One region of the Tolumonas auensis DSM 9187 genome, then DNA from elsewhere that is predicted to be linked to it. Evidence: predicted binding sites of a transcription regulator. Region 1 holds the regulator's gene; the other holds the start of a gene.

Evidence for each region. The regulator NrdR, encoded in region 1, represses ribonucleotide reductase genes. The targets are predictions, from matches to a motif close to CACNNTATANNGTG.
Region 2: the regulator NrdR is predicted to act here: its motif matches at 4,405-4,418, upstream of nrdA (class 1a ribonucleoside-diphosphate reductase subunit alpha).

Annotation. Positions count from the first base shown of each region.
Region 1 covers NC_012691.1:2,749,839-2,757,748, reverse strand. Annotated here, with positions in the region: gene glyA (serine hydroxymethyltransferase) at 292-1,545, shown strand; gene nrdR (transcriptional regulator NrdR) at 1,659-2,108, shown strand; gene ribD (bifunctional diaminohydroxyphosphoribosylaminopyrimidine deaminase/5-amino-6-(5-phosphoribosylamino)uracil reductase RibD) at 2,109-3,221, shown strand; gene TOLA_RS12850 (riboflavin synthase) at 3,231-3,890, shown strand; gene ribBA (bifunctional 3,4-dihydroxy-2-butanone-4-phosphate synthase/GTP cyclohydrolase II) at 3,908-5,014, shown strand; gene ribH (6,7-dimethyl-8-ribityllumazine synthase) at 5,106-5,576, shown strand; gene nusB (transcription antitermination factor NusB) at 5,590-6,006, shown strand; gene thiL (thiamine-phosphate kinase) at 6,100-7,086, shown strand; gene TOLA_RS12825 (phosphatidylglycerophosphatase A family protein) at 7,061-7,564, shown strand; gene TOLA_RS12820 (type IV pilin protein) at 7,620-7,910, opposite strand, start outside.
Region 2 covers NC_012691.1:1,580,312-1,588,221, reverse strand. Annotated here, with positions in the region: gene TOLA_RS07315 (lysozyme inhibitor LprI family protein) at 1-120, opposite strand, end outside; gene gyrA (DNA gyrase subunit A) at 143-2,731, opposite strand; gene ubiG (bifunctional 2-polyprenyl-6-hydroxyphenol methylase/3-demethylubiquinol 3-O-methyltransferase UbiG) at 2,894-3,592, shown strand; gene TOLA_RS07300 (HAD-IA family hydrolase) at 3,589-4,257, shown strand; gene nrdA (class 1a ribonucleoside-diphosphate reductase subunit alpha) at 4,447-6,723, shown strand; gene nrdB (class Ia ribonucleoside-diphosphate reductase subunit beta) at 6,904-7,910, shown strand, end outside.

The DNA.
Region 1 (7,910 bases):
ATGCAGCTATCTTTCATTTTAATCAATTTCCGGACTGGTATTGTTCAAAAACTATCCGGAAGATGATTGTTTTCGTGTTGATTGGCAAGATTACCGTAGATTCTTGTACGTTGTCAGCATTTTCGTAGGAAAAATAGCAAAAAATGGCCAATAGCGTCTTTGTCAGAGAGACAACTAATTGGTGGCCGCTACTTTGTAAAAAGAGTCGCTTTATTGATGCGCCCGGATGTCAGGCAGGGTAGAATATAACAATACCCTAACATGACGCCATGAGTCAGGAGACACTTAATAATGCTGAAGCGTGATATGAACATCGCCGATTATGATCCGGAGCTGTGGGCTTCAATTGTGGAGGAAACACAGCGTCAGGAAGAGCATATCGAACTGATTGCTTCTGAAAACTACACCAGCCCACGTGTAATGCAAGCACAGGGATCACAATTAACCAATAAATATGCCGAAGGTTATCCGGGCAAACGTTATTACGGTGGTTGTGAGTTTGTTGATAAGACTGAAACTCTGGCTATTGAACGAGCTAAAGCACTGTTCGGTGCTGTCTATGCTAACGTGCAGCCACACTCTGGTTCTCAGGCAAACGCTGCTGTTTATATGGCGCTGCTGAAACCGGGCGATACCGTTCTGGGTATGAACCTGGCACACGGTGGTCACCTGACTCACGGTTCACCGGTTAACTTCTCCGGTAAGCTGTATAACATCGTTCCCTACGGTATTGATGCCAGCGGTAAAATTGATTACGTCGAACTGGAGCGTCTGGCTCTGGAACACAAACCAAAAATGGTTCTGGGTGGTTTCTCGGCTTACTCAGGTGTTGTTGACTGGGCAAAAATGCGTGAAATCGCTGACAAAGTAGGTGCTTACCTGTTTGTTGATATGGCGCACGTAGCTGGTCTGGTTGCAGCCGGTGTATATCCAAACCCGGTTCCGCATGCGCATGTAGTGACTTCAACTACCCATAAGACACTGGCTGGTCCACGTGGTGGTCTGATCCTGTCTGCAGTAAATGATGAAGAACTGCATAAGAAGCTGAACTCTGCTGTATTCCCTGGCACTCAGGGTGGTCCGCTGATGCATGTTATCGCTGGTAAAGCGGTAGCGTTCAAAGAAGCTATGGAGCCGGAATTCAAGGCTTATCAGCAGCAGGTAGTGAAAAACTCCAAAGCAATGGTAGAAGTATTCCTGGCCCGCGGTTACAAAATCGTTTCCGGCGGTACTGAAAACCACCTGTTCCTGGTTGATTTCACTGATCGTGAATTGACCGGTAAAGAAGCCGATGCTGCACTGGGTCTGGCAAACATTACTGTGAACAAAAACTCAGTACCAAACGACCCACGTTCACCATTTGTGACTTCCGGTATCCGTATCGGTTCTCCATCCATCACTCGCCGTGGCTTTAAAGAAGCTGAAGCGAAAGAACTGGCTGGCTGGATCTGTGACGTGCTGGACAACCGCACTGACGAAGCCGTTATTGCTGCTACCCGCGCGAAAGTGCTGGATATCTGCAAACGTCTGCCAGTATACGCATAATTTTACACTGATTATGCTGAAGACAGCCGGCCATGTGCCGGCTGTTTTTTTATTGGCGTTTCAGTGAACTCTGATAGACTGGAAAAATCGACAGGTTTCAGGATTGAGCATAGATGCATTGTCCATTTTGTAATGCCGACGACACGAAAGTTATTGATTCGCGCCTGGTGGCGGATGGGCATCAGGTGCGCCGTCGGCGGGAATGTCTGGTTTGCCATGAGCGTTTTACTACGTTCGAGATGGCAGAGCTGGTCATGCCACGGGTGATAAAAAGTAACGGTGTTCGCGAGCCATTTAACGAAGATAAATTACGTAATGGTATTCAGCGCGCACTGGAAAAGCGTCCGGTCAGCACCGAGTTGATCGAACAAAGTATTAACCGGATCAAATCGAATCTGCGGGCAACCGGTGAACGGGAAATCATGTCCAAGATCATCGGTAATCTGGTGATGGAAGAGCTGAAGCTGCTGGATAAAGTCGCTTACATCCGTTTTGCCTCTGTTTATCGCAGTTTTGAAGATATCCGCGAATTTGGTGAAGAGATCGCACGTCTGGAGAAATAAGTGTTTTCTGCCGAAGATCATCTTTATATGAGCCGCGCTCTGCAACTGGCAGAGCAGGGGCGTTTTACTACCTCTCCGAACCCGAATGTAGGCTGTGTCATTGTGGCTGATGGCCGGATCGTCGGCGAAGGTTTTCATCTGCGCGCCGGTGAACCGCATGCGGAAGTGCACGCACTGCGTATGGCTGGTGATAAAGCCCGTGGTGCGACCGCGTATGTTACTTTAGAACCCTGCTCACATTTTGGTCGTACACCGCCCTGTGCTGATGCGCTGGTCAATGCCGGTGTTGCCCGTGTCGTTGCGGCGATGGAAGATCCGAATCCACAGGTATCCGGACGCGGCATGCGACGTCTGGCTGATGCCGGTGTAACAATCCAGACGGGTTTGTTACAGGCACAGGCAGAGGCATTGAACCCTGGCTTTATCAAGCGTATGCGGCATGGCTTGCCTTATGTGCGTCTGAAGCTGGCAGCCAGTCTTGATGGTCGCACCGCACTCGCGAATGGCCAAAGTCAGTGGATCACATCTCCTGCAGCTCGTGCTGATGTACAACGCTGGCGCGCGCAAAGCAGCGCAATTCTGACTGGTGCTGATACCGTTTTGACCGATGATCCCTCACTGAATGTACGTTGGGAACAACTGCCTTTATCTGTGCAACAGTGTTATGCAAAAGACAATGTTCGTCAGCCAATACGCATTATTATTGATTCCCGGCAACGCATTGTTCCGTCAGCACACTTATTTTCCATTCCGGGAGAGATTTGGCTGGCTCGCCACAAAGAGCAGGGGCAATGGCCGGAACAGGTTCAGCAGCTGAGCACGCCTCTGGCGGATAGCGGTAAACTGGATCTGGTCCAACTGATGCAAACATTAGCGCAACGCCATATTAATGATATCTGGGTGGAAGCGGGCGCTTCTCTGGCGGGCGCATTAATGAGTGCCGGACTGGTCGATGAACTGATGGTTTATCTCGCACCCAAGTTGATGGGAAACCCTGCCCGTGGTCTGGTTAATCTGCCTGAATTCAAACATATGTCGGAAGTTAATGAATGGCAGTGGCAGGATGTACGTAAAGTCGGCAATGATCTGCGATTGACCTTACGTCCGCATTAAGGAGTAACGATGTTTACCGGAATTATTGAAGCTGTTGGTACGCTGGCAGCATTACAGCCGAAAGGTGAAGATATTTCAGTCCGGGTAAAAAGTGGCAAGCTGGATCTTTCTGATGTGAAATTAGGTGATTCGATTGCAACTAATGGCGTCTGCCTGACCGTTGTTGAATTAACGGGGGATGGTTATGTCGCTGATTTGTCGTTAGAAACACTACAACGTAGTAGCTTTGTTTACTATCAGGCAGGACAAAAAGTGAATCTGGAACGTGCGCTGACACCCGATACCCGTTTAGGCGGTCATCTGGTTTCCGGGCATGTGGATGGGGTCGGCGAAATTGTTTCAGTGAAACCGTTGGGCCGGGCTAAAGAGTATTGGATCAAGGCGCCGGATGAGCTGGCGAAATACATTGCAGAAAAGGGTTCAATCACCGTCGACGGTATTAGTCTGACGGTGAATGCTATCGATGGTGCTCGTTTCAAACTGACCATTGTGCCGCATACCAGCGGTGAAACCACGGTGGATGAATGGCAGGCCGGTGTGAAAGTTAATCTGGAAGTGGACGTTATTGCCCGCTATCTGGAACGGTTGTTGCTGGGCGATAAAGCGGCGCAGTCATCACAGAGCAATATCACCATGGAAATGCTGGCACAAAACGGTTTTCTGCGATAACGGACTAAGGGGAAGTCATGGCTATCAGTAAGATTGAAGAGATTATTGAAGATTTTCGTCAGGGCAAAATGGTCATTCTGATGGATGACGAAGATCGGGAAAATGAAGGTGACATTCTGATGGCTGCATCGATGGTGCGTCCGGAAGATATTAACTTCATGGCAAAATACGGTCGCGGATTGATCTGTCTGACCTTATCCAAGGCCCGTTGCCAGCAGTTGAACCTGCCATTGATGGTCGATAAAAACGAAGCGCAGTTTTCTACCGCATTCACTGTTTCCATTGAAGCAGCTGAAGGGGTTACTACCGGCATTTCAGCCGCCGATCGCGCCCGTACTGTACAGGCCGCCGTGGCAGCAGATGCCAGACCAAGTGATGTGGTACAACCGGGGCATATCTTCCCGCTGATGGCGCAGGATGGCGGTGTTCTGACTCGTAATGGGCATACAGAAGCCGGTTGTGATCTGGCTCGTCTGGCTGGTCTCGAACCGGCAGCTGTGATCGTTGAGGTCCTGAATGAAGACGGTACCATGGCCCGTCGTCCGGATCTGGAGAAATTTGCGGCAGAGCATGGCATCAAATTAGGTACTATTGCCGATTTAATTGAATACCGTAATCAGCATGAAACCACGATCCTGAAGATCGCACAGTGCCATATGCCAACCGAATATGGTGAATTCGAGCTGACTACATTCCGTGATACCATTGATAATCAGTTACATTTTGCCTTAAGCAAACCGCAAAAAGACCCGTCAAAGCCAGTATTGGTGCGGGTACATTTGCATGATTATCTGAATGACGTCCTGAACAGTCAGCGCGGAAATCTGCGTAGCTGGCCGCTGGATAAAGCCATGAATCGCATCAATGATGAAGGCGGTATCGTGGTGATCATTGGACATGAAGACAGTCAGCAGGAATTACTGGCGCGTATTGAACATTATGCGGCAGTAGATTCGGGCCAGACCACAGAGATCTGTAAGCCGAAACCGGCTTCCCGCCGTGTTGGCGTGGGCTCTCAGATCCTGAAAGCGATGGGCGTGAAACAGATGCGTCTGCTCAGCTCACCGAAACGTTATGTACTGTCAGGCTTTGGTCTGGAAGTCGTGGAATACATCAGTGAATAACTGATCTTGTGGCGCATGTTTTGGTCATGCGCCGGATGTGATAGAATTAGCAGGTTTTGTTTATCTGACATAACAGATTATAGGATTACCCATGAAAGTGATTGAAGGCGTCATCCCGGCTCCACAGGCCAAAATTGCGATCGTAGTGTCTCGCTTTAACAGTTTCATCAACGACCGTCTGGTAGAAGGTGCACTGGATACGTTGAAACGTCAGGGTCAAATCGCTGACGAAAACATCACTTTGGTGAAAGTGCCTGGTGCAGTTGAATTGCCTCTGGCTGCCAAACGTCTGGCTAAGAGCAAGCAGTTCGACGGTATCGTAGCCCTGGGTTGTGTGATCCGTGGCGGTACCGCACATTTTGAATATGTATCGGGTGAGTGTGCCAAAGGTCTGGCTCAGGTTGCACTGGAAGCTGAAATTCCGGTGGCATTCGGTGTTCTGACAACAGAAAACATCGAGCAGGCCATTGAGCGCGCCGGTACTAAAGCTGGCAACAAAGGTGTTGAAGCTGCGCTGAGTACTTTAGAAATGATTAATGTCATGAACGCTCTGGGCGCATGATAGGAGAAAGAGATTGAAACCTGCTGAACGCCGTAAGGCGCGCCATCTTGCTCTGCAAGCCATTTATCAGTGGCAACTGGCTAAAGACAACGTGGCTGATATTGTTGAACAGTTCAAATTGGAACAGCCAACGAAAGGCGTCGATCTGCCTTATTTTGAGCTGTTGCTGACCGGTGTTGTCAACAATGTAACTAATCTGGACGCTACTTTCTCACCATTCCTGTCGCGTAAACTCGACGATCTGGATCAGATTGATAAAGGTGTGTTGCGTCTGGCTTGTTATGAGCTGACCTATTGTAAAGATGTGCCATATAAAGTCGTGATCAATGAAGCGATTGAGTTGGCAAAAGCGTTCGCCACAGATGATAGTCATAAGTTTGTGAATGGCGTATTAGATAAAGTCGTAAAACAGATGGGGCTGCGTCAGTAATTACTGTTTGCAGCTACAGTTTTATGCGATAAAAATCCCCGTTTTTTCTGCTGAAGGAACGGGGATTTTTGTTAGCTGGAAGGGAGCCATTTCGTGGGTGAATTTGAACTGATCCAACATTATTTTGCCGCTCAGGCTGCGGCAAGAGCTGATGTAGAATTAGGCATCGGTGATGACTGTGCGCTATTGAATGTACCGGTTGGTGAATGTCTGGCCGTCAGTACGGATACATTGGTCAGTGATGTGCATTTTTTTGCTGATGTTGATCCGGTCGCATTAGGGCATAAAGCGCTGGCGGTTAATCTTTCTGATCTCGCTGCGATGGGCGCACAACCGCGCTGGATCTCTCTGGCTCTCACCTTACCTAAAGCCGATGATGTCTGGCTGACGGGTTTTACTCAGGGGTTTCATGCACTGGCGGTGAAACACAATGTCGCACTCATTGGTGGCGACACTACCCGCGGACCGCTTTCTATCACCATTTCTGCCAAGGGAACCGTGCCCGCTGCTCAGGCGTTACGTCGTTCCGGCGCTAAGGCGGGAGATGCCATTTACGTCAGTGGCAGTTTAGGTGCGGCAGCATTGGCCGTGCAGCAGCGTATACACAATTTACCCATAAACAGTGATGCATTGCGTGACTGTTCATTCCGTATGGATTACCCACAACCGCGTTGTGAACTGGGTCTGGCACTGCGTGGTATCGCAACCAGTGCCCTGGATCTGTCTGACGGACTTTCCGGCGATTTAATGCATATCCTGCGGGCATCCGGGGTGGCAGCTGAAATTGAGCTGACTAATCTGCCAATTGCGTCGGCAGTTCAGCGGAGTGTGACACCGGAGCAGGCACTGCAATTAGCACTGGGTGGCGGGGATGATTATGAACTCTGTTTTACCGTACCTGCCGGGCATGAAACGGCTATCAGCGAGCTGGCTGTTGCGCTGGATTTACCACTGACCCGCATCGGTACTATCACGACCGGTGAGCCGCAGATAATCTGGTATCATCAGGGCAAAGCGGTCGAATTACATATTAATGGCTGGGAGCATTTTCACCATGGCGAAGCTGGAAAAACATCATAAAAGCTATGATGCACTGCAACGACTGAACTGGCGGAACCCGCTGCATTGGCTGGCGACCGGTTTTGGTTCGGGACTATCACCAGTTGCGCCAGGCACCTTCGGCACACTGGCTGCGATCCCGTTTTACTGGCTGATGATGGATTTATCGTTACCGGTCTATATCACGATCACCGTGATTGCTGCCATCGCAGGTATCTGGATCTGCCAGTCAGCGACAGATGCCATCGGCCAATCGGATCATGGTTCAATCGTCTGGGATGAATTTGTTGGTTTCTGGATCACCATGATCGCAGCCCCGAAAGGCTTGCTCTGGTTACTGGCTGGATTCTTACTCTTCCGCCTGTTCGATATTCTCAAGCCATGGCCCATCCGCTGGCTGGATCGTTATGTCAAAGGCGGTTTAGGTATCATGATTGATGATGTGCTGGCAGGGGTATTTGGGCTGGTGATAATGCAAGTGCTGGCTTACTTTTTTTGAGTTATGTGGCGCATACCAAAGAAGTATGCGCATGAATCCTGATATAATTCGACTGTTATTCCCAGCAGGAAGTGGACGGACCTTTTACATCTGCATTTGTTATCGTCAATGTTGGGCAGTCGGTATCGGCTGTTTGGCTACCAGAAGCAGTAGCTGTCAAGGTATAGGTTGGTACACCACTGCTGCTGGCGGTGGCAGTGAAGGCATAGTAAGTACTGGTTGGACTACCAAGATCGCTCATAGTGCTGGTATATGAACCATTTTTAACCCGCCATTCTTCCTGGCGTAATTGAGCTGATAACAAACCTTCAATGGCCTCAGCTCTGTGTGAACGTAACACAAAACC
Region 2 (7,910 bases), 1.2 Mb from region 1:
AGGTGTCACCAGTGACGGTTTTGCTGGCACATTCTTTTCGCCAGAGTCTGTTGCAGCTACAGAGACCGTCTGAATTCCACTAAACAGCGTAGCTGCTAACCAGAATTTCCATGCGTTCATGTACTACGTCCTCTCTCTGACTTTATTCAGCTGATGTTTCTTCAGATGAATCAACATCACCTTCAGCGTCTGACTCGTCGCCTTCCGGTTCTGCAACACGTTCCAGGCTAACCAGTTTCTCATCTTCCGCAGTACGGATCAGACGAACACCGGCGGTGTTACGGCCAATCAATCCAACTTCTGAGACACGGGTACGAACCAGTGTGCCAGCGTTGGTGATCAGCATGATTTCATCTGATTCATCAACCTGAATCGCACCGACCACCTTACCGTTACGCTCAGTCACCTGAATCGAGATCACGCCCAATGTTGCACGGCTCTTCACCGGATATTCCGCCAGATCAGTACGCTTACCGTAACCATTTTCGGTTGCAGTCAGGATAGCACCGCCATTCTGAGGAACGATCAGCGAAACGACTTTATCCGTTTCACCCAGTTTCATACCACGAACACCCGTTGCGGTACGACCCATGGAACGAACATCACTTTCGTTGAACCGGACAACTTTACCGGCATCAGAGAACAGCATAATTTCGCTGTTACCATCAGTGATGGCGACACCAATCAGTGAATCACCTTCATTCAGGTTAATAGCACGGATACCTGATGACAACGGACGGGAATAAGCAGACAGTTCTGTCTTTTTCACCGTACCATCACCGGTTGCGAAGAAGACATACTTATCATCATCGTAAGATTTAACCGGCAGAATCGCGGTAATACGTTCGTTTTCATCCAGTGGTAACAGGTTGATAATCGGACGGCCACGTGCGGTACGGCTGGCTTCAGGCAATTGATAAACTTTCAGCCAGTACACTTTACCCTGCGTTGAGAAGCAGAGAATGGTGTCGTGAGTATTCGCCACTAACAGTTGTTCAACGAAATCTTCATCTTTTACTTTCGCCGCGGCTTTACCACGACCACCACGACGCTGCGCTTCGTAGTCAGACAATGGCTGATATTTCACATAGCCTTCGTGCGACAGTGTTACCACCACGTCTTCCGGTGTGATCAGATCTTCCATGTTGATTTCGATGCTGGCGGCCTGAATTTCGGTACGACGTTTATCACCGAACTGAGATTTCACAAATTCCAGTTCTTCACGAATGACTTCCATCAAACGTTCTGGGCTAGCCAAAATACGCAGCAGTTCAGCGATTTCGCCCAACAATTCACGGTATTCATCCAGAATTTTTTCATGTTCCAGACCGGTCAGTTTGTGCAGACGCAGATCCAGAATGGCTTGAGCTTGTTGTTCAGTCAGGAAGTAATGGTCATCACGGATACCGAATTCTGGTTCCAGCCATTCAGGACGTGCCGCATCACCACCAGCACGTTCCAGCATTTCAGCTACAGCACCCAGCGCCCAACCACGGGCAACAAGACCTTGTTTCGCTTCTGCCGGGCTGGAGGAGTTTTTGATCAACTCAATAACCGGGTCGATATTCGCCAGCGCAATCGCCAGACCTTCCAGAATATGTGCACGTTCACGCGCTTTACGTAATTCAAATACGGTACGGCGAGTAACTACTTCACGACGATGGTCGATAAAGGCAGCCAGAATCTCTTTCAGATTCAGTGTTTTTGGTTGGCCATTAACCAGCGCCACCATGTTGATACCGAACACGTTTTGCATCTGTGTGTGCGTGTAGAGATTATTCAGCATAACCTCGGTCAGCTCGCCACGACGCAATTCAATCACCACACGCATACCGTCTTTGTCAGACTCATCGCGCAGCGCAGTAATACCTTCGATTTTTTTATCTTTTACCAGCTCGGCAATTTTTTCTACCAAACGGGCTTTGTTGACGGTATATGGCAACTCAGTGACGATAATGGATTCTTTACCGTTCTTCTCGTCAGTTTCAATTTCAGTACGCGCACGCACATAAATTTTGCCACGACCAGTACGGTACGCATCAAGGATACCGGAACGGCCATTGATGATACCGCCTGTTGGGAAATCAGGACCTGGGATCAGCTGGATCAACTCATCAATCGTTAATTCTGAGTTTTCCATCAGTGCCAGACAACCATCGACGACTTCAGTCAGGTTGTGTGGCGGAATATTGGTCGCCATACCTACCGCAATACCGGACGAACCGTTTACCAGCAGGTTAGGGATCTTCGTTGGCATAACAGCCGGGATTTGCTCTGTGCCGTCATAGTTAGGAACCCAATCGACAGTTTCTTTTTCCAGATCAGCCAGCAGCTCATGAGCGATGCGGTCCATACGGATTTCGGTATAACGCATCGCAGCAGCGGAGTCGCCGTCTACAGAACCGAAGTTACCCTGACCATCGACCAGTGTGTAACGCATGGAGAAATCCTGCGCCATACGAACGATAGTGTCGTATACCGCTGAGTCACCGTGTGGGTGATATTTACCGATCACGTCACCGACGACACGGGCAGATTTCTTATAAGGTTTGTTCCAGTCGTTACTCAACTCGTGCATCGCAAATAAAACACGACGATGCACTGGTTTTAAACCATCCCGCACGTCTGGCAGTGCACGCCCGACGATGACACTCATTGCATAATCGAGATAAGAGTTACGTAACTCGTCTTCGATATTTATCGGGATGATCTCTTTGGCTAGATCGCTCATATAATTATGTATTCCTACTTCAAGCTACTTGAAAGCAATAGTGGCGAATTCTATCACAAATGATGGATTTCCCCAATCGCTGACAGATCACCTGTTTTAAGCTAACTCGTTGGATATAATGCACTGATACCAACCCCAAACTGTCATGAAGGACAGCGCTAAATGAATGTTGATTCTCAGGAAATAGCTAAATTTGAAGCCATTGCCAGTAACTGGTGGGATCCTCACGGTGATTTCAAACCATTACACCTGATGAATCCGCTGCGTCTGGAGTGGATTTCCGATCATTGCGAAGGTTTATTTGGCAAACAAGTGCTTGATGTCGGCTGCGGCGGCGGTATTTTAAGCGAAAGCATGGCAAAGCAAGGTGCTCAGGTTTTAGGCATTGATATGGGCCATGAGCCGTTGCAGGTTGCTCGCCTGCATGCGTTAGAACAAAATGTGAAACTCGATTATCAGCGCATCACCGTCGAAGAGCTGGCGGAACAGCGCCCTGCTTCATTTGATGTCGTCACCTGTATGGAAATGCTGGAACATGTGCCTGATCCGGCATCGATTGTTCGCGCTTGCGCCAAATTAGCCAAACCGGGCGGAAAACTTTTTTTCTCAACGATCAACCGCACGAAACAATCCTGGTTACTGATGATTCTGGCGGCAGAACAAGTATTGAAGATCGTTCCTAAAGGCACACACGATCACGCGAAATTTATCCGCCCGGCAGAACTTATCCGCTGCTGTGACAGCGCGGACTTGCTGACCAGGAAGGTAGCGGGTGTGCGCTATAATCCGCTGACTGAACATTTTAAATTGTCAGATGATGTTTCTGTTAACTATCAGATTTTCTGTGAAAAACCACTATGAGCCATTCCCGTTTTTCCGCCGTATTATTTGATCTGGATGGTACGCTGCTCGATACAGCGCCTGATCTGGGAGCAGCCGCTAATTTTGTTTTAGGACAAATCGGTAAAGCACCCTTATCCGATTCAGTGATCAGACAAACCGCTTCGGATGGTGCATTGGCATTGATTAAGGCCGGGTTAACTGACATCGAGCAAACCGAGCATGATCTGGCGGTTTTACGCCAGCAATTGCTGGATTTTTATGCTCAGCATTTGTATGTGGGTACCCGCCCCTATGATGGCATGATCGAGCTGATCAACTGGTTAAACCAAAGCCTGATCCCGTGGGGGGTTGTCACCAATAAACCTGCGTTTCTCACTGAACCGTTACTGGCTCTGGTTAAGGAATTACCGGGCTGTGCAACCACAGTGAGTGCAGATACTTTACCGGTGCGCAAGCCACATCCGGAGCCATTATGGTATGCCTGCGCTCAGATCGGTGTACAGGCAAAAGACTGTTTATATGTCGGCGATCATATCCGGGATATAGAAGCGGGCCGGAATGCCGGCATGAAAACAGCGATAGCAGCCTGGGGCTATATCGCAGAAACTGAGTTACTCTCAGAATGGCAAGCCGATGTGGAAATGTCTGATCCACACAGTTTACTGAAGTGGTTATCCCGCTGAAAATCAGCTTCCTTTTACACTAAACAGCACTTCTCCGGTGCTGTTTATTTTGTACCTTCCTGTGATTTACTGCTAAATTTTTCATCAACCAGTTTTTGTCAAGCTATCGCTTTTATTCTTTATGTTGTATTTTATATACATCATAAGCACTACATATTGTGTTTTTCATAAACAACTACGGGAGTCACCATGACAGCTAGCCTGATGGTCACGAAACGGGATAATCATACCGAAGCACTGGATCTGGATAAAATTCACCGCGTTGTAACCTGGGCGGCGGAAGGCCTGCAAGGTGTATCGGTTTCGCAAGTCGAACTCAGCGCACACATCCAGTTTTATGACGGTATCCGCACTTCTGACATCCATGAGACGTTGATCAAATCTGCCGCCGATCTGATTTCCGAACAAGCGCCAGATTACCAGTATATGGCAGCACGTCTGGCGATGTTCCATCTGCGCAAAAAAGCTTATGGTGGCTTCACACCGCCTTCTCTTTTTGAACAAGTCAAAACACAGGTTGAAGCCGGTCGTTACGACCAGCAACTGCTGACCGATTACAGCAAAGAAGAATTCGATCTGCTGGACGGTTATCTGGCTCACGAGCGCGATATGCATTTCGCTTACGCCGCAGTGAAACAGCTGGAAGGCAAATATCTGCTGCAAAACCGCGTTACCGGTGAGATTTACGAGAGCCCGCAGTTCCTGTATATGCTGGTGGCAGCATGTCTGTTTGCTAATTATCCAAGAACCACGCGTCTGGATTACATCAAACGTTTTTACGATGCAGTTTCTACCTTCAAGATTTCTCTGCCAACACCGATCATGTCTGGCGTGCGTACCCCTACCCGTCAATTCAGCTCCTGTGTACTGATTGAGTGTGGTGACAGTCTGGATTCTATCAACGCGACAGCCTCTTCTATCGTGCGTTATGTTTCCCAGCGTGCCGGTATCGGTATCAACGCAGGCCGGATCCGTGCTCTGGGTAGTGAAATCCGTGGCGGCGAAGCTTTCCATACCGGCTGTATCCCATTTTATAAATATTTCCAGACTGCAGTGAAATGCTGCTCTCAGGGTGGTGTTCGTGGTGGCGCGGCAACTGTGTTCTATCCGTTATGGCATCTGGAAGTTGAATCACTGCTGGTTCTGAAAAATAACCGTGGTGTGGAAGAGAACCGTGTACGTCATATGGACTACGGCGTTCAGATCAACCGTCTGATGTATCAGCGTCTGATCCAGGGCGGTAATATCACCCTGTTCTCGCCTTCTGATGCACCCGGTTTATACGATGCTTTCTTTGCTGATCAGGCTGAGTTTGAGCGTCTGTATCTGCAATATGAGAAAGATCCGGCTATTCGCAAACGTCAGATGAAAGCAGTAGAGCTGTTCTCGCTGTTAATGCAGGAACGTGCCGGTACCGGTCGTATCTATATTCAGAACGTAGATCATTGCAATACGCACAGCCCGTTTGACCCTGCAGTAGCACCGGTTCGTCAGAGCAACCTCTGTCTGGAAATCGCTCTGCCAACCAAACCGCTGGATCATTATCTGGATGAGAATGGCGAGATCGCCCTGTGTACACTGTCTGCCTTTAACCTGGGTGCCATTGAATCACTGGATGAGCTGGAACCGCTGGCCGAGCTGGCCGTTCGTGCTCTGGATGCACTGCTGGATTATCAGGATTATCCGATTCCTGCTGCTAAAAATGGCGCAATGTGGCGTCGTCCGCTGGGCATTGGTGTTATCAACTATGCTTATTATCTGGCGAAAAATGGTGTGCGTTACTCTGATGGCTCAGCGCTTGGCCTGACGCACCGTACTTTTGAAGCGATCCAGTATTATCTGCTGAAAGCGTCTGTAAAACTGGCGAAGGAATTCGGTGCATGCCCACGTTTCAATGAAACCACGTATGCTCAGGGTATTCTGCCGATCGATACTTACAAACGTGATCTGGACGATCTGTGCCAGGAACCGTTGCTGTTAGATTGGGACAGTTTGCGTCACGAGATCCGGCAGCATGGTCTGCGTAACTCGACACTGACGGCACTGATGCCATCTGAAACATCCAGTCAGATCGCGAATGCCACTAATGGTATCGAACCACCGCGCGGTCTGATCAGCGTGAAAGCGTCGAAAGATGGCATCCTGCGTCAGGTTGTGCCTGATTACACGGAACTGAAAGATAACTACGAGTTACTGTGGAGCCAGCCAAATAACGATGGTTATCTGCAATTAGTCGGCGTAATGCAGAAGTTTGTCGATCAGGCGATTTCCGCAAATACCAGCTATGATCCGAGCCGGTTTGAAGGCCACAAAGTGCCGATGAAACAACTGCTGAAAGATCTGTTAACCGCCTACAAATACGGTCTGAAAACGCTGTATTACCATAACACCCGGGATGGTGCTGACGATGCACAATTGCAGGTAGCCCAGAGCGATGATTGTTCTGGCGGGGCATGTAAGATTTAAGCAGGTATGGCCTCTCACTGAGAGGCCTTAATACTAGTATACCCAAAGTAATTGGAGTTGCGGCAAGGCGACAAGTGAACGAATCCCCATGAACATAGATAAGCTATGTGATTGGGGTGAGTGAGTGCCGTCAACGACGCTGCAACTTCAAGTACGAAGGGTATAAGCAGGAATAGAATAATGGCGTATAGCACTTTCTCCAAACAACCAAATGATGCCCGCAAAGAACCGATGTTCTTTGGTCAGACCGTCAACGTGGCACGTTATGACCAACAAAAATATGAAGTTTTCGAACGCCTTATCGAGAAACAGCTCTCTTTCTTCTGGCGTCCGGAAGAAGTCGATGTATCCCAGGATCGCATCGACTATCAGACGTTACCGCCACATGAACAGCATATTTTCATCTCGAATCTGAAATATCAGACCCTGCTGGATTCTATTCAGGGTCGTAGTCCGAACGTGGCGTTACTGCCACTGGTTTCTTTACCGGAACTGGAAACCTGGATTGAAACCTGGGCCTTCTCTGAAACCATTCATTCGCGTTCCTACACCCATATCATCCGTAATATCGTGAATGATCCGGCTGTTGTGTTTGATGACATCGTCGTTAATGAACAAATCATCAAACGTGCGGAAGATATTGCCGGTTATTACGACGAACTGATTGAGCTGACGCAATACTGGCAGTTGCTGGGTGAAGGCACACATCAGGTGAATGGTAAAACAGTTGTCGTTTCACGCCGCGAACTGAAAAAGAAACTCTATCTGTGTCTGATGAGCGTTAACGCACTGGAAGCGATCCGTTTCTATGTCAGTTTTGCCTGTTCATTTGCCTTTGCCGAACGGGAACTGATGGAAGGCAATGCCAAGATCATCAAAATGATTGCCCGCGATGAAGCACTGCACCTGACCGGAACGCAGCATATGCTGAACATTCTTCGCGAAGGCAATGATGACCCGGAAATGGCGGAAATTGCCCGCGAACTGCATGATGAGTGTTTCGCTCTGTTCAAAAAAGCAGCCGAACAGGAAAAGGAATGGGCATCTTATCTGTTTAAAGATGGTTCTATGCTGGGCCTGAACAAAGACATTCTTTGCCAGTATGTTGAATTTATTACCAACGTGCGTATGCAGGGCGTGGGTTTACCGCTGGCTTTCGATGCAGATCGTCAGAATCCGCTGCCATG